One region of the Paenibacillus sp. EKM206P genome, then DNA from elsewhere that is predicted to be linked to it. Evidence: riboswitches for the same ligand, from Rfam matches in the RefSeq annotation. Region 1 holds a riboswitch; each other region holds the start of a gene.

The links. A riboswitch is a leader RNA that binds a small molecule or an ion and turns the genes downstream of it on or off. The one in region 1 is predicted to bind cobalamin.
Region 2: it holds a riboswitch for cobalamin, as region 1 does, so the genes downstream of both, G9G53_RS01805 (ABC transporter substrate-binding protein) here and metE (5-methyltetrahydropteroyltriglutamate--homocysteine S-methyltransferase) in region 1, are expected to answer to the same signal.
Region 3: it holds a riboswitch for cobalamin, as region 1 does, so the genes downstream of both, G9G53_RS04595 (ABC transporter substrate-binding protein) here and metE (5-methyltetrahydropteroyltriglutamate--homocysteine S-methyltransferase) in region 1, are expected to answer to the same signal.

Annotation. Positions count from the first base shown of each region.
Region 1 covers NZ_JAAMNQ010000002.1:403,867-410,001, forward strand. The annotation lists gene G9G53_RS05555 (DUF1700 domain-containing protein) at 1-38, opposite strand, end outside; gene G9G53_RS05560 (PadR family transcriptional regulator) at 31-360, opposite strand; gene G9G53_RS05565 (DUF6985 domain-containing protein) at 743-1,276, shown strand; gene metE (5-methyltetrahydropteroyltriglutamate--homocysteine S-methyltransferase) at 1,364-3,682, opposite strand; cobalamin riboswitch at 3,844-4,039, opposite strand; gene nrdG (anaerobic ribonucleoside-triphosphate reductase activating protein) at 4,220-4,717, opposite strand; gene G9G53_RS05580 (anaerobic ribonucleoside triphosphate reductase) at 4,714-6,135, opposite strand, start outside.
Region 2 covers NZ_JAAMNQ010000001.1:369,705-375,839, reverse strand. The annotation lists gene cobT (nicotinate-nucleotide--dimethylbenzimidazole phosphoribosyltransferase) at 1-259, opposite strand, end outside; gene G9G53_RS01815 (ABC transporter ATP-binding protein) at 303-1,136, opposite strand; gene G9G53_RS01810 (FecCD family ABC transporter permease) at 1,133-2,179, opposite strand; gene G9G53_RS01805 (ABC transporter substrate-binding protein) at 2,176-3,183, opposite strand; cobalamin riboswitch at 3,390-3,581, opposite strand; gene G9G53_RS01800 (histidine phosphatase family protein) at 3,704-4,456, opposite strand; gene cbiB (adenosylcobinamide-phosphate synthase CbiB) at 4,506-5,477, opposite strand; gene cobD (threonine-phosphate decarboxylase CobD) at 5,467-6,135, opposite strand, start outside.
Region 3 covers NZ_JAAMNQ010000002.1:188,599-194,733, forward strand. The annotation lists gene G9G53_RS04590 (nucleobase:cation symporter-2 family protein) at 1-1,278, shown strand, start outside; cobalamin riboswitch at 2,030-2,227, shown strand; gene G9G53_RS04595 (ABC transporter substrate-binding protein) at 2,445-4,025, shown strand; gene nikB (nickel ABC transporter permease) at 4,041-4,970, shown strand; gene G9G53_RS04605 (ABC transporter permease) at 4,985-5,800, shown strand; gene G9G53_RS04610 (ATP-binding cassette domain-containing protein) at 5,800-6,135, shown strand, end outside.

The DNA of each region.
Region 1 (6,135 bases):
CGCTGTTCCACCTCTGTAAGAAACTGTTTTCTATTCATCGGAATTTCCTTCCTCCAGTAGGCTTGCGACATTATGGACAAAATCATTCCATTCCCGCGTAAGTATTCTTGTATAATGACTGCCAGTATCGGTCAGCCGATAATATTTGCGAGGAGGCCCCTCGGTCGATTCCTGTAAATACGTTGTGCAGTATCCTTCTGATACCAGACGGCGAAGCAGTGGATATAGGGCTCCCTCGGCTACTTCAATATGACGGGAGACGGCTTGCGCCAACTCGTAGCCATAACGGTCTTTGCGTCCAATTAGAACGAGAACGCACAGTTCCAGTACCCCTTTTTTGAATTGGATGTTCACATTCACGAGCGGTGCTCCCTTCCTGGATGTTATCAATAATTCATAGGTGTCGTTCGGAATAAGGGAAAGAAACGTGTGTTTGTGCGTAATTTGTCACGGGTACTAATTATAGAACAGTAGTCAGGTATAATTTAACATCATGTACTGATTAATGCAAGGTACTAAATTTTTAATAATAAAATATTTGTGTCAAAATGGACAGATTTCCTTCCTTGGAGGCTTTATTGAGTAGCGAATGTTGTAGAAAAAAGTATTTTTATTTGGGAATTCATCGAAATATGGCTGGAAGCACAGATAGGATGCCGCTTTAATTTCATTCATTAAAATGATAGATTGTAAAGTATTCAACAGGGTTAAAAATTACTTTTTATGAAGAGGTGGATAAAGAATGGACTGGAAACATTGGTATATGGAACTGGAACAGGATGATGAGTCTTGGGATGTATCCGAGGAGATTGTTCTGCGTGGTGTAGTGCAACTTAATTTTTGCGGGCAACCCTCGGAAGTAGAAGTCGAATTTATCGTGGGAGCCGACTCCGAAGAACAGGCACAGACGATAGAAGAACCTACACAGTTGCAAAAAAAGACATGGGAGCAGTATATGGAATATTCATCAGCTATTCATCCTCAAGTGTTGGAATCCATACACCATCATTATGCTGGCATCGTGGAAAAGTATCGGAATGCTTACAGTACATGGGGAGAGGACCCGGATGAATATGCGCCTTATGTGGAGCGGCCGGAACAATTGTTGAATCGAATACAGCTTATGTCTATACTGATTTCCGACTCATCGGCAAAGGATGAACTGTATTTGAATTTTAGTTGTTCCTGGGATCGAGAACATGGCTTAGGCGTACATATGAAGCAGATGAAAATGAAGCATATTCAAGGCGCTTATACATTATATGACCTAGAATAAATCCCCTTCCCGGGCTTTTAGCAGAAAGGACCGGAAAGGGGAACAGAATATGTTGAAAATGAAGGCGTGATTCGAAACGATAAAAAATTAGTTGGATACAGCCAATGCAGCCCGGGCTGCTTGAGCCGCTTGTACCATTTGTCGCAAGGCGGCGACAGATTCCTCTTTGGTGCGGGTTTTCAGACCACAATCCGGATTAACCCAGAACAAATCTGATGGCAGTACGCGCAGGGCACGCTGGATCATGCTTAGCATTTCAGATACATCGGGGATGCGCGGACTGTGGATATCGTACACGCCCAGACCGATGCCTTTGTCGTATACCTGATCTTCAAAGCTGACAATCAGTTCTCCGTGGCTTCGCGAAGTTTCAATAGATATAACGTCGGCATCCATGTCAGAGATGGACTGAATCATATGCTGAAATTCAGAATAGCACATATGCGTATGGATTTGGGTCGCAGGCTCAACGGTGGCCGTGGTCACAAGGAAGGCTTGAACCGCCCAATCCAGATAGGCTTGCTGTTGTTCTTTTTTCAGCGGAAGCCCTTCACGAATTGCGGGTTCATCGACCTGAATCATGCCGATGCCCGCTTGTTCCAGTGCCTCTACCTCTGCCCGTAATGCCAGAGCCAACTGTAAAGCGACTTGACTGCGCGGAATATCATTACGTTCAAAAGACCAGTTCAAAATGGTCACAGGGCCTGTAAGCATTCCCTTAACAGGCTTGGAGGTTAACGATTGGGCGAATGCCGTTTCTTCCACAGTCATGGGCTGATCGAAGGAAACGTCTCCGTATATAATCGGTGGTTTGACGCAGCGGGAGCCGTAGGACTGTACCCATCCGTTTTGTGTAAAAGCAAAGCCATTCAGCTTTTCGCCAAAAAATTCAACCATATCGGTCCGCTCAAATTCCCCGTGTACAAGCACGTCAATGCCAATGTCCTCCTGAATATCAATCCATTCCTTGATTTGCTGTTGGATGAACGTCCGGTATTGCTCGGCAGACCATTCTCCTTTGCGATAGTGCAGGCGGGCCTTGCGGATCTCGGCAGTTTGCGGGAAGCTACCAATAGTCGTCGTAGGCAGCGGAGGCAACTTCAGCTTATTTTGCTGAATCTCACGACGCTCAGCGAAAGGAACGCTGCGTGACAGAGGCTCCTTGGCTAGTAAGTCAGCCAGATCGGCAGCTGTCTGTACGCGTGCCGCTGAGCTGTTGAAACGGGCTACCGCATCTGCACTTTGTCCAAGCTTGGTGAGTGCGGATGGATCGTGTTTGCCAAGTGCAGCCGTCAGGACGGCGATTTCCTCAAGCTTTTCATCGGCAAAGGCCAGCGCTTGGACCAGTTCTCGATCTAGCTTGTGCTCTGCCTCTAGACTAACTGGCACATGCAGGAGACTGCATGATGGCTGAACGATAAGCTGCTCGGCAGTGGTTTGTTCCGCTAACTGGCCCAGCAGGGTAGCCACAGCGTTCAGGTCGCTGCGCCATATATTGCGCCCATCAATGACCCCAGCGCCCAGCGTTTTTCCTTTAGGGAAACCATGCTGCAATATATGCTGAAGATTTTCGCCATCATCATACACAAAATCAAGACCCAGTCCCTGTACCGGAAGTGCGGACAGACGCTCATAATGGTCCAGGCTGCCAAAGTAGGTTTGCAGCATTATATTTAAAGAGGGCGCAGCTTGGGTCAAAGCTTCATAGACTTCCTGAATAATGTCCAGATCCTCTACTGGGAATGAGGTGGTCAGGACAGGTTCATCGATTTGGACCCATTGAACACCTTCTGCTGCTAGTTCAGACAGGACACGGGTGTATAAAGGCAGGAAGGTTCTTATAATAGAAGCAAGTTCCTTACGATCATAGCCTTTGGAAAGGGTAACGAATGAATAGGGGCCGATGAGGACCGGTTTCCCATCAATGCCTAGCTCCTGTTTTGCTTCAAGATAAGCCTGTAAAGGTTTATTTTCAGTGAACACCGGGACTGCGTTTGCCAATTCAGGAACGATGTAGTGATAATTGGTATTCATCCATTTGGTCATTTCACTGGCGGTTGCTCCCTTCTGTCCACGAGCGATCCCGAAATACACGGACAGAGGAACCGGACCTGCGGGACGATGGTTGAACCTTTCGGGTACCAGACCAAACATCACAGATGTATCCAGCATGTGATCATAATAGGAGAAGTCTCCGACAGGAATGCGATCAATCCCCTTGTCACGCTGCTTGCTCAGATGCTCCAACCGTAATCTTTTCATCTCCGTTTGCAGTTCGCTTTCGTTAATACTGCCGTTCCAGAAGCGTTCCAGTGCTTTCTTCCATTCCCGGTTTTCGCCGATACGCGGATATCCCAGATTACTGCTAATTAAGCCGGACAATTCAGGCCATTCAATGACGGACATGTACTTTTCCTCCTAGCGGGTGGCTGTTTTATTTTTACGTACCAAAAAAGGCATTCTTCCCCCCAGAGTTAAAAATAAGTAGGGGAAAGAATGCCTCCGTGATTAAAAAATCAAAAATACGGCGACTGCTCTTAACACCTCCCTATCTTCCGTAGGTACTTGCGATGTTGTTAAAATAGGCAGGTCTCCTGACTTACGGATCATGACTCTCAGCATCCCTTCCCGGTCTGTGGACCAGTGGTTGTATGAACAGCTGAAAGTTCCCCGTTTACAGTGGCGGGACCGTGCCGGATTTGCACCGGCTTCCCTTTTAAGCCTGATCTGAATAGAACAGACACCTATCTCCAAGCTATGCGGTTAAGGTATGACGAATAATTATGCACTCGTATACTTGTTCACCATCATAAGTGAAACTTGCAGGATGCGCAATAGAAACTGCAATGGAATCTGTTAGGGATATGCAAAAAAAAGACAAGCCTCATCCATGATGGAGACTTGTCCTAGATTAGATATAGCATTTGCCGAGTAACCTTCGCCTTAAGTCAATGAAACGGTGTAACCTGCCTGAATGCTGGCTTTTACATCTACCAGACGCTGGTTGCGGCTGCCCCGGAAGGGAAGGGTCAGGTCCTTTTGCTGTTCTACAAAGCGACCATCCACAATCACATCGCACAAAAGTGCTAGCTTTTGTCGCTCCTGATCTGTGAGTAGATCTTCATAGACAAAGCCAGTGTAAGCCCACACGGTTCGGTCGGGACAGGCCGCACGGAAGTCACGCACAAATTGCGAGCATTCTGCTGCTGAGAAAAACGGGTCTCCCCCGCAGAGAGTCAGTCCGTCCAACAACGGATTTTCCATGATGTCACGAATGACCTCCTGTTGTCGTTGGGGGGTGAATGGCTCACCTGCACGGAAGCTCCACGACGCTGGATTAAAGCATCCGGGACAGGCATGACGGCAACCGCTAATGAACACGACGGTACGCAGGCCGTATCCTTCATTCAGAGATTCCGGAATGTAGCCACATAAATTCACTTATGTTTCACCCGGTCTCGAACTTCTGCCTGTTTTGCAGCATTAAAGCGAACGGTATAATCTCCTGTCAGATATCCGGTTACCCGACGTAAGCGCTGAAAGTGTGTGTGCTCCTCATCTGTGCCACATTGGGGGCAGCTTGTCCCGATAATCCCTTCATAACCGCATTCCGTACAACGATCCACCGGATGGTTGATGGAGAAGTAGCCGATATTCTGATGCAGCGCGTATTGAACAATTTTAAGAAACGCATCCGGGTTATTCCGCGCATTACCGTCCAGCTCAATGTATGATATCGCACCAGCGTTGCATAGGTTATGGAACGGAGCTTCCAAGCTGATTTTACGAGCAGCCGGGAGTGTGTAATACACGGGAATATGAAAAGAATTCGTGTAATATTCTCGATCATTTACCTCAGGAATAATCCCGAAATCACGTTGATCCAGCAAGGTGAACTTGCCCGACAGACCTTCGGCAGGCGTAGCGAACAATGTAATATTCAAATTGTGATATTCACTCATTCGATCGCAATACACGCGCATAGAAGTGATGATTCGCTGTGCCTCGCGGTATACGAAATCATCCTCCCCGTGGTGTTTCCCGTATAGTGCCTTCATGCACTCAGCCAGTCCGATGAATCCGATCGAAAGCGTACCGTGTTTTAGTATGCTTCCCACCTTATCATCTGGCTCTAGTTGTTCTCCACCTTCCCATACCCCTTCGCGCATCATAAAGTCCGAGGCTTTGGCCGGCTGGCTGGTCTGGATTTGATAGCGATGGATTAAGCCATCCACCGCAATGCGCATAACTTCTTCTAGTCTCGCATCAAAGCGATCACGGTCAGGTGTCAGGCGTTTGCCTGTGCAAATACCATACTCAATGCCAAGCCGCACCAGATTAATGGTATTGAAGGAGAGATTTCCCTTACCACTCTGCCGATTTCTACCGAAACGGTCAGAAATGGTGCGGGTACGGCAACCCATTGTCGCTATAATGGTATCCGGGTCATCAGCACGGTAAAAAGGCAGGTTAAAGGTGGCATCCACATTCACAAAATTGGGATACATCCGTCTGCTAGAGCATTCTACCGCCCGTAAGAACAAATCATAATTGACGTCGCCTTCTGCCTGATTGATTCCCTCTTTGCATTGGAAAATATGCTGTGGAAAAATAGGAGTTTCCCCGCTACCCAAGCCGCGAATCGTGGCCTCCAGCAGCGATTGAGTAACAAGCCGTCCCTCAGCAGACGTGCACATTCCGTAATTCAGTGAAGTGAATGGAATCTGTCCACCCGCGCGACTGCTCATGGTGTTCAGGTTATGAATGAGCGATTCAGCAGCCTGTCGGGTTTCCGTCTCCGTCTCTTCGCGAGCGAATGCGTATGAACGAGGGCAGGCTTCTTGCAAATGGGGATTGGC
Region 2 (6,135 bases), on a different contig from region 1:
GCTGTGTAACCTCAGCCGGAAAGGCACTGACTCCCTCTTCACACACCCCGTGATCCGCAGCCATGACCATAACCGTTTTACGATCGAATTCAGGCTTATCCACTCCTGTAATTCCTGCTAGCTGAATGACCACACTTTCCAACTTTCCAAGACTTCCCGGTGGCTTTGTTAATTGGTCCAAATGGGCTGAAGCTGCCGAGGCCGCCACCCCATCCGGCTGGGCAATGCTATCGATCAGCTGACGCAGCTTGTCGTTCATACCTTCCACTCCCTGCTCTTTTTAAGTGTGTTTCATCGTTTATTTAATCTGCTGTATCCGAAGCGCTCCTGCGCAGCAAGAGCTGCGGCACACCGCTATCAGGATGCGGAAGCATCACAGGCTCAACACCGTATACTCGTCGAATCCGATCCTCAGTTAATAACTTCGATGAAGCTCCCAATCCTTCAACCATTCCATCCTTGAGTACAAGCAAATCTTCGCAAAATTGGGCTGTCAAGTTAAGATCATGCAAGACCGCAATGATCGTCACACCCGTTTCTTGGCGCCAATCTGCCAGCAGTTCCATAAATTCAAGCTGATAGCGCAAGTCCAGATAGGTCGTAGGCTCGTCCAGCAGCAATATTCGTGGCTCCTGCACCATTACTTTTGCCAAAGCTACACGCTGTCGCTGTCCACCACTCAAACGGTCTAATGCTCTGTCCGCCAGCGTGGTAAGACCCAATCGCTCCAGCACGCGATCCGCGATCGCCTCCACATCAACACCCTTTTCCCTGCCTAGCCAGTCCTGATGGGGAAAACGTCCCATTTCTACGACTTCCCTGACGGTGTATCCCACGGGAGGAAGCCCTTCCTGTTGGAGTACGGCTATGAGTCGGGAAAGCTCTTTCCTGCTGTAGCTACCGACCTTTTTGCCATAGATATGAACGTTTCCCGAAGTTGGCTGATCTACACCGGAAAGCAAATGCAACAAGGTCGATTTTCCACTGCCGTTCGGACCAATAATCCCCCACCAAGTTCCTTCGTCGACGCTCCAGCTTATATTTTTTAAAGCATGGAACTCTCCATAGGCACGTGTCAGACCCACTACCTCTAATGCCCGATCACGCACCTTCTGTGATTCACTTTGTTCTGTCACAGCAGTCCCCCCCTGCGCAGCTTCTTGTTTCGGTACAGGAGATATGCGAAGAACGGTGCCCCAACAAAGGCCGTCATCACGCCCAGAGGAATTTCTGTGGGGGCTAACAATGTGCGAGCCGCCGTATCTGCCCAAGCCATAAAAACAGCTCCGCCGAGCGCAGATAATGGAACAATCATACGGTAATCAGGACCTGTCACCAGACGAATGATATGCGGTACAACGAGTCCAACAAAGCCAATCACGCCACACACCGAGACAGCGGCTGCTGTCAGCAGCGTGGAAATAATCAGAACAGATAGCTTCGTCGCATCTACATGAACTCCCATGTGCGCCGCCTGACGTTCACCCAAAGCCAAAATATTCAGCACACGTGCCCGGTTCCATAGAAATACCAGCCCTATGACCACATAAGGTAAAAGGATTCCTGTATATGACCAACCGCGCAGACTAAGACTTCCCATCGTCCAGTACAATATTTCATTGACCGTCTCCTTCGACATGGCTGTCAGAAAGGAAACAACCGCTCCCAGAAAGGATTGCATCACCACACCCGACAAAATGAGACTTTGTGTCGGAATTTTCCCACCTTCCCGTGCCAACGTCAGCACCATCCACAGCGTAAGCATTCCGGTCGTAAATGCCACTAGCGGCAGCGTCCATATGCCAACAAATGAAAATTGAAGGCCCCAATAAATCAGTACTGCCGCTCCTACCGAAGCCCCCGAGGATACCCCCAGTGTATACGGATCAGCCAAAGGATTACGCAGCACACCCTGAAATCCGGCTCCCGCCAGCGCCAGCGCTGCTCCTACCAACATTCCCAGTAACACTCGTGGCAATCTGACCTTCAAAATAATCTGCTCTGAGGATGTATTCCAATCCGGTGTAAACGTATCGCCTAACCACGGTAGGTGGTTAACCAGAATGCCCGTGATTTGGCTGACCGGAAGCTTGGCCGAGCCGATGCCAAGACAGAGCAGCAGCGTCAGCAACAGCAGGACAAGACCTGTCCCTCCAAAGCCGATCAGTTTACGGTTCATTTGAAAATTTCAGGATACACGCCCTTGGCCACTTCCTTGAGACCTTCCGTTACGCGTGGACCCGGACGACTGATCAAATTATCATCCACGGCAAACACCCGGTTGTGGCGAACAGCCGATATTTGATCCCATCCACTGCGAGCTTTAATGATATCACCGAGCGTCTGGCCCGTTTTGTCGTCCTTGACACTTTTGCTGTACAAAATCACGTCAGGGTTCGCAGCAATAATATTTTCCTCACTGATTTGGTACCACCCCTTCTGCGTGGCACCTACATTTTCGCCGCCCGCCAACGTAATCAGCTCGTCCATAAACTCGCCTTTACCCACTGTCCAGCCTGGTGAAAACTCGACGTATACCCGCAGCTTCTGCCCTTTACCGATATTTTTAATTCCTTCTTTTACTTCTGCTACATCTGCTCTCATCTTGTCAGTCACCGCTCTTGCTTCTCTCTGATGATCGGTGATTTTCCCATACAATTCGATGTTAGCCATGACATCTTCCACTGTCTTCGGTTCCGTTTTAAAAATCATAATTCCCATGTCGCGCAGCTTGGTCGTAGCCTGTTCACTAAGTGATATCCCTGCAAAAACGACTTCCGGGTTCGCAGCAATGATCGCCTCTTCGTTCGGTTTCATAATACCGCCCACTTTAGGCTTTTTCGTAGCTGCTTCCGGGTAATCAGAGTAGTCGGAGACGCCGACAATTTCCTTATCCAGCCCAATGGCGAACAACGCCTCGGTTTCTGCCGGGGAGACGGAAACGATTTTATCCGGCGCTTTTTTGAATGTAAATTCCTGTCCTGTTGCATCTTTAACTGTGAGCGGGTAAACCGTTTTGCCCGGAGGCTCTTGTGCGTTTACTGCCTGTCCCGGCTGCTGTGAAGAAGCCTGACCCTCTTTATTTTCTGCATTTTTTCCATTAGCGCCACATGCACTCAGCACAACTGCCAAAATCAGAGCCAATAGACCTGTTGTCCACACCTTTATTTTTTTTCCTGCCATGATTTGCACCCCTTCATAAATAAATCGTTAAGAGCGTTACTTGAACATCATCAGATATCTTCTAAATCTAGCCTTTTTTCCTATCAAAAACCCCCGCATCCTCATATCAGGACACAGGGGTCACGTTAGCGCAGATCGTGCGCAGGCGGCAGCTTCTTTCCGCATGGACAGTCACTGCGAACACGTCATCCTTTCCTCGAAGGATTATGGTGACAGGCGGACGGGCAGGTATCCTGACTTATGGTAAAATACATGTCCTGAAATTCTTTCATATGCTTAGTAACATATAAAGAGGACTAACGGGCATGTTTCCATTTACAGTGGCGGGACCGCGCCGGATTCACACCGACTTCCCTTTTAACAGCGCAGGGAGGGAAACCATAGTTTCATCACGCTGCGCCGACCTCGTCTGCTGGATATTTGATGTAGTGGTAGTCAAGCCGTTCTTTTACTTGATGATTATAGGTTAAAATGAGGCGGCTTACAACCCAAACAGCCTCTTTATCCGCTGGTGTCTAACCTAATGAGGAAGCATTTCCGCTATGTAATTGTGCGGTCCTGCCAGCCTCAATTGAATCCTTAATGCTTCTCCCGGCTTCGGATTCAGACTCCAAAAATCATGGCCCGGTATCAGCATGCAAGCTAGCTGACGAATTACGCCACCATGCGTAACGACCAAAACAGAGGGCGACGTAGCAGTCAAATCCATGGGTTGAACTTCCATAGCAACACGCCATTCATACAGAGAGTCAAGAAATTTGCGCAGACGATTTACAAAATCTGTCCAAGACTCTCCACCAGGTGGGGTGATCCGTTGCGGCTCATCAATCCAAGCCCGATACAACGACACATCCTTGAGCATGTCATACGTTTTTCCATCCCACTCGCCAAAATGAAGCTCTCGCAGACATGGTTCCATCATAGGAGGCATAGTAGATAGGGAACGCCCAGACGTCAACTCTGATTCCGGCACAATGATCTGCAAGGTCTGGCGACATCGCATTAAGTCGCTGCAATAGATTCGAGCAAAGGACTGACCTTGCAATTTTTCCTGCAAAGGCTTTAATTCCTGCTCTGCCCCCGGTAGCAAACCTAAGTCGGAGTGTCCCAGATATCGACGTTCCTTGTTCCATAAGGTTGTGCCGTGACGAACTAACACGAGCTCCATATCCCAATGCAGATCTTCTTTAGCATCATACGGCACCTTATCCTCCTGTGAGTTCGGTCTTTGTGCGTATTCTACTGTCCTTTTTGCTGCTATATCTTGTTTCAAGAAATGTCACTTCCTGCTCGATCATTATTCAGTGTGTCACTCCTCACCCTCACCGCACCCATCCCAAGGCAAAACAACCTGCGGCTCCTAACAAACACAATCCTACAAACATACTGGACACGGCGAACATCAGCTGGATCGTATGCCGTATATCTTTCGACTCTAGCGGTCGTATCCAATCCCCCATGTATGCACGAAAGGAGCGCACGCCATGATACACATTATATCCTCCAAGACGAATCCCCAATGCACCAGCAACAGCCGATTCCGGGAAGCCACTGTTCGGACTTGGGTGCAGACGAGCGTCTCGCTTGACTGTGCGCCAGCTTCTTGCAGCATCTCGTTTGTACATCAACGCCGCTATCACAAGCATTGCCGCTGTCAGGCGTGCTGGAATGTAGTTAGCCACATCATCTAGACGTGCTGAAGCCCAGCCTAAATGCAGATACTTTTCATTTTTGTAGCCAACCATGGAATCGAGCGTATTCACAGCACGATAAGCCAGCGCCAAGGGTGCTCCCCCGATCAAGGCATAAAAAAGCGGGGAAATAATCGCGTCCACGATATTTTCAGCGACCGTTTCAACCGTACCGCGTACAATCTCAGGCTCATCAAGTTGCTGCGTATCCCGCCCGACTATCATGCCCAGCTCCCGCCGTGCCGCAGCCAGGTCATCCGCCTGCAACGCTCGGTAGACTGCCATTCCTGCATCCTTTAGTCCTTTGGAAGCAATCGTGGTCGCAATCAGCACTATTTCTGCGCCGACAGATAACCACGGATGAATCCAGGCAAGCAAGTGCAACAGCGCCCAGGCGAGCGCAAAGGAGCCTCCCGCCACAATGAGTGGAAGCAGTATACCCGCACGTTTCAGCCCCCGGTCACTTCGGACCTGGCGGCGAATCAATTTTTCCAATGCCGAAATGGCATGTCCCATACCGATGACTGGATGCGGCAACCACCTCGGATCACCGATCATCCTGTCCAAAAGGTAGGCTGCCAGGATAATCAAGCTAACTGTCAAGCCGCTGTTCCTCCTCCAGCACTTCACCCAATACAGATAGCAGCCTGTCGTTGGCTTCTGCATCCTTGACCGCAATCCGAAAATGGCTCGTCGTCAGTCCCGGATACATAGCACAGCTACGTATAAGAACTCCGCGTTGTCCAAGCGCCTGCTGAATAGCCGATGCACTCCACGTACCCGGCGCCCTTGCCAGCACGTAATTGGCTTCACCGGGAACGACACCGCAGCCCCATTCCGCCAAGCCGGTTAACAGACGGTTGCGCTCCGCAGCAATCAGCTCCTGTGTTTGGTGCTCATATGCTTGCCCACTTCTCAAACACGCCTCGCCAGCCAGCAACGCCAATCCATTCACACTCCAGGTCACCTGTTTGGCCGTCATTCGCCGGATATAGTCCGGATGAGCAATCGCATAACCCAATCGTAGGCCAGGAATGGCATAAAATTTGGTCATTGACCGGATCAAAATCACATGAGGATAGCGATCCAGCACAGGCAGCAGTGAGATTCGCCGTTCCAGCGGAATAAAATCAATGAATGCTTCATCCACCACCAGCACAGTACCCGTTGTGCCAGCCGCCTCTGCCAGCTCGCACAGCTCCTGCTCACTATATTGGACGCCATTTGGATTATTCGGCTGCCCGAGGAACAAAACATCTAC
Region 3 (6,135 bases), 220 kb from region 1:
GGCTTCCAGCATGTCATGGCGATGTACGCTGGAGCCATTGCTGTACCTCTAATTGTAGGGGGAGCATTGCACCTGACTCCAGCCCAGATGGCTTATTTGGTGGCTGCCGATCTGTTCACTTGCGGGATTGCTACGTTATTACAAATTATGGGCACACGCTTTTTCGGTAGTAGACTGCCTGTCATTTTAGGCTGTACGTTTACGGCAGTAGGCCCCATTATCGCGATTGCTTCGACCTCAAATTTGGCGACAGCGTACGGTGCCATTATTTTGTCTGGTATATTCGTGGTGCTTGCGGCACCGCTGTATGGCAAGCTGCTACGCTTTTTCCCGACGGTCGTTACGGGTTCGGTCGTTACAATTATCGGTCTATCCCTTATTCCGGTGGCGATGAACAATGTAGCAGGTGGCCAGGGCAGCGCGGATTTTGGACAGCCGCGTAATTTGCTGCTGGCGCTGGTTACATTATTGGTTATTCTGCTTGTGAATCGGTTGGCAAAGGGCTTTATGCGCTCGATTTCCGTGCTCATCGGTCTGTTTGCAGGCACGGTGGTTGCTTATGCGATGGGAATGGTGCATTTTGCTCCCGTGGCAGATGCGTCATGGGTGAGTGTTGCGGAGCCATTTTATTTTGGTAAGCCAGAGTTTAGCATTATGGCAGTTTGTACGATGGTTATCGTCAATATTGTCAGCATGGTCGAGTCTACGGGTGTTTATCTGGCAGTAGGCAAGGCGATTGATCAAAAGGTAGAGCAAAAGCAGATCGTCAATGGACTTCGTTCGGAAGGACTTGCGATTATGCTTGGGGGTATTTTTAACGCGTTTCCTTATACAGCCTTCTCGCAAAATGTGGGTCTGATCTCGCTCACACGCGTCAAATCGCGGAACGTTATTTTTGCTGCGGGCGGTATCATGGTTGTTCTCGGTTTGCTGCCTAAGCTGGCTGCTTTAACGACAGTGATTCCTAACGCTGTGCTGGGCGGGGCGATGATCGTTATGTTTGGCTCGGTCGCTGCATCAGGCATGTCTATTTTGTCAGAAGTGGATCTGCGAAAGGAAAGCAATCTGCTGATCGCAGCATGCAGTATTGCTGTGGGCCTAGGTTCTGCCGTTCTGCCACAAATGTTCGACCAGCTGCCGAGCTTTGCCAAAATGCTGTTGCAAAATGGTATTGTTTCGGGCTCGATTACAGCGATTGTCTTGAACATCGTTTTGACGAGAAAACAAGGGGAATCGGTCAAAAGCGTGACGGTTCAGGAGGTTCCACAGAAGGTTTGATGATTAGGAATAAAGATAGCCGGAGAGAGGCCGTATGCCTCTTTTCCGGCTTTTTGGCATGGGGTTATCCAGATAGTAGATACCCTTGCTGTCTGGGGATATATAGATAAACTGCGGGATGAAATAGGTAGCTCTAATTTGGTGCGTTTTCCAGTTTACTTACTAGAAGAATTTGCTAGAGTGGTGGGTGATATCATGGTATAATTTACCTTATGGATTTTGAATAGTGGTGGATGTTTTCGGACCACGGTGCAGCTTCCCGAAAGGGGGTGAAGCCGATGGTCACACTTGTGTCGTGCTACGATGTATTGCGTTGGATGGTTACATTACTAAGCCTGGTGTTTAGTATTCGTAAACTTTATCGCTGGCTGCGTCGGAAATTTCGGAACAAGCGAAAACCCACCGCGTAATTAGGTTGGCCCCTAACGGTGGGTTTCGTTTGCATTAACCATTAGTTATGCAGCGCGCCGTGGGTGATCCACAGCCTTTCAAGTCCTAAGAGTCTTTGCCGTTGGCGCGGCGAAGACTCTTTTTAGTATACGGACACGGTGGTTTACTCTATACCTAATTTTAACACTTCAATTGCGTGCACGCAATTGGAGGTTAGGTCTTGTTTCTACCTTATCGTTCAAATTTAAATTATTGTGCAGCCTTTATTGACAAGCCTGTGACAACAAAATAAGATCGTAATGAAAAGAAATAAAGGAAGAAAACAGGTGTGAGCCGGACAACTCTATGTATGGGGTTTCGTAGAGACGATGTACATAGTTGTTGAGCATGTTCACTTAAAAGGGAAGTTCGGTTGATTCCGACACGGGCCCGCCACTGTATACAGGCATCAGCAGGATACTGCTGGAGCTTTCAGAACAGCCACTGGAATTGTGAAGAACCGGGAAGGCCTGAAAGATACGCCTGGAGTCAGGAGACCTGCCTGTTTTGACATCACTGTCAGACCCACGGGATGCTGGGGAGGTGGTTAGGCGTGCTGCATACGGAATGTCTGAAACCGATCTGATCCCTTCTATGTTTTTGGAGTTGGCTTCGAGGTGAGTTCTGACATTTTATATTGAAGGCATTTCTGACTGCTAATTAAGTGGTCTGGAATGCTTTTTTCGCGTTTTGCGTTAGTTTTATGCGGTTTTACAAGATAGAGGGGGATTCATCGAATGATTAGCAATCGTAGCAGGCGTTCATGGTTGATATGTACAGGGGTGATGCTGCTGCTGGCAGTTATGGCTCTTTCGGGATGTGCCAGCAATAGGACGTCGGATAGCTCCGGCAAGGGTGAAAACGCGTCAGCACAACAAACAGCGACAAATAAAAAGCTGGTAATGGCGTATACATGGAAACCGTCAGGCGTTGACCCGCATGGAGATAATAGCTGGGATGTGATGCGATCCGGTGCAGGTGAGACACTGGTACGTTTGAATGAAAAGCTGGAGCCTGTGGCTTGGCTGGCAAAGGAGTGGAAGCAGGATAGCCCTACAGTTTGGACGTTCAGCTTGCAGGATAAAGTCACTTTTCATAATGGAAAAAGTATGGATGCAGCAAGTGTAAAAGCGTCTTTGTTACGCTCTATTGAGAAAAGCCATCTGGCGAAGGATTTACTGAATGTGAAGTCCATTGATGTAAGCGGCCCGCTGGCCTTGAAGATCACGACAAACCAGCCAAATGCGGCGTTGGTGTCCAATCTAGCTGATCCATCGACGATTGTACTGGATGTGGCATCAATGAAAGATGAGCAGAGTTACCCAGCGATGACAGGCGCCTTTAAAGTCAAAGCGTTCAACAAGGACCAATCCTTGGTCGTAGAGCGTTATGACGGATATTGGGGCGAGAAGGCACGATTAGCTGAAGCGACGATGAAGTTCATTACGGACGGGAATTCGCGCCTGATGGCGCTGCAATCCGGCGAGGTGGACGTAGCGACGGATATTCCGGTTGATAACGCAGAGGTACTGAAAAAGAACGACAAGTTACAAGTACTGTCAGCTCCGTCCTTGCGCACCCATATGATCGTGTACAATATGGAATCGCCAGTATTCAAGGATGCGGCGAACCGTAAGGTGGTGGACAGCCTGATTCCACGCGCATCGATTGTGAGCGCCGTCATGAGGGGCTTCGGTACGGAGGCAAGCAGCCCGTTCCCGAGCATTCTTCCCTTCGGTAAAGTTGAGCGTAAAGCGCTGGACGGAACGGCAGAGCAACTGTTGACGAAGGATGGCTGGCAGAAGGACGCCCAAGGGACATGGACTAAGCAAGGCAAGCCGTTCGAGGTTACGCTGCTGACTTTCCCTCAGCGTCCGGAGCTCTCTGTTATGGCTGAGGTCATCCAAAGCCAATTGCTGAAAGAGGGAATCCAGGTCAAGATTCGCAAGGTGGAAAATATCGACGAGGCGTTGACCAAAAACGATTGGGACTTTGCTATGTACAGTATGCTTACTGCTCATACAGGAGAGCCGCAATATTTTATGGACATGTTTTATTCTTCGAAAAGCGAAGCCAATGTAAGCCGTTATAGTTCCAAACCGCTAGAGAGTATTCTGAACAGCTTGAAGCTGGCGAAGGATACAGCGCAGCGTAATGCTGTGACACTACAAGCGCTGGATATCATCAATACGGATTTGCCACAGTCGTTCATTGTGCATCCTGATAATGTGTTTGGTGTGAAAAAAGGGGTGGAGGGTTTTACACCCCATCCGATCGAGTATTACTACATTACAGCGCAATCCGATATTGCGGAATAACGAGCTGCGTATCCTATGATTCGTTTTATACTGGAACGTGTGGCGCAGCTGCTTATCATTGTATTCGTGGTGTCCACGCTGACTTTTGTACTGATGCGGCTGGCCCCTGGAGACCCTGCTACCATTTTGCTCACCGCGCATAATATCCCTGCCTCTGAGGAGGCGTTGACGACGCTACGAAAGGAACTGGGCTTAAACGAACCGCTTCATATTCAATATGTGAACTGGCTGCGGGATGTGTTCACAGGGCATTGGGGCACTTCGTATGTATCCAAGGAGTCGGTGCTAGCCGAACTGTGGAACAGACTTCCTGCTACTGTGGAGCTAGCTGCTGCGGGCTTCGCCGTCATGACGGTGCTTACGCTGGGGCTGGGGCTGGCTGCCTCGCTAAAAATCAGCGGCCCACTGGATCGTCTGGGCAGGCTGTTCGCCCTGCTGGGATCGTCGATCCCCTCTTTTTGGTTTGGTTTTCTGTTGATCTATCTATTCTCCGTTCGCTTGGGCTGGCTCCCATCCATGGGAAGGGAGGACTGGACACATCTAGTGCTCCCAGCGCTGACTCTTGGCGCAGGTTTGGGAGCTGTGCAAGCACGCGTACTGCGCGCTCAAATGCTGGAGCTGGGTGACCGGAATTTTGTGAAAGCAGCGAAGGCTCGAGGCTTTTCACGTTTGCATATCCTGTTTTTTGAGATATTTAGGCATGCGGTTCTGCCTATAATTACACTGCTAGGTACCAATCTATCATTTATGCTGGCAGGTAATGTGATTGTAGAGACCATTTTTTCATGGCCGGGGTTGGGCAAGTATTTTATAGATGCGATTACACAGCGAGATTATCCGGTGATTCAGGGGTATGTTATTTTCGCCGTATTTTTAATTGTAGGAGTTCAGTGTTTGGTGGATGTGGTCCAGACGGCGATAGATCCGAGGCTACGTTTGCGTTAAGGAGGAAGCTGAAAATGAAAAAGATACGGCTTCCCTTTAAAGGAGGCTTGCTGGCAGGGGGCTTACTGTTTGGTCTGATCGTGCTGCTTGGGTTATTAGCTCCATGGGTCGCTCCTCATGATCCTCTCCAAGTGGACCTTTTGAACCGCCTGGCACCACCTAGTCGGAAATACCCTTTCGGTACGGATCATCTGGGTCGGGATGTGCTGTCACGGCTCATTTACGGGATTCGGACGAGCGTGCTAATCGCATGTGCAATTACTGTAGCTACGTTGTGCTTCAGTCTGCCTATAGGGTTGCTTATTGGTTATGTGCGCGGACGCGTGGACCAGCTGGTCATGCGGGGAATCGACGGCGTACTGGCTTTTCCTGATATTATTTTAACAGTGGCAATTGTCGGTATTTTGGGTCCGGGTTTTGTTAACATGACCCTTGCCATTATTGCGGTACGGTGGGCGGGCTATGTCCGATATATCCGTAGTCTGGTTCAAAAAGCTTGTCAGGAGGACTACGTTCGGTATGCCCGTTTATCCGGCAATTCACACGTACGTATACTGAGTCGTTATGTATTGCCACAAGCGTTGCCGCAGTTGTTGGTTTATGCGGTATGGGATATCGGACGCGTGGTGCTGATGATCGCTGGGCTGTCCTTTCTTGGACTGGGGGTACAGCCGCCTAAGCCAGAGTGGGGCGTGATGCTGCATGATGCCACCTCATATTTTCAGGTGGCTCCGCATGTCATGATTTTCCCAGGCTTGGCGATTATGCTATTCGTACTTGCCTGCCAGCTTTTGGGTGACCGCTTTTCGGAAAAGGAGGCGGCCAAATAGTGGAGGATCAAACAGCCCTTGGGGGCAAGGATACGATAGAACAAGTGGCAGGTCGAAAACCGTTGTTACACGTGGAACATTTGGAAATCTGCCGCACAGGCGTAGGAGCAAGCAGAAGTGGGAGCAAACCACTGCTGCGTGATGTGAGCTTTTCCATATATTCAGGGGAGATTGTGGTCCTGACTGGACCGAGCGGATGCGGCAAGAGCCTGACCGCTCACGCAATCGCAGGCATGCTGGAGCCAGGTATCGGTGTTACGCATGGGCGTATCTACTATAACGGGGAAGACATTCTCCCGTTCCAGGAACGGCGCTGGCAAAGGCTGCGCCGAGAG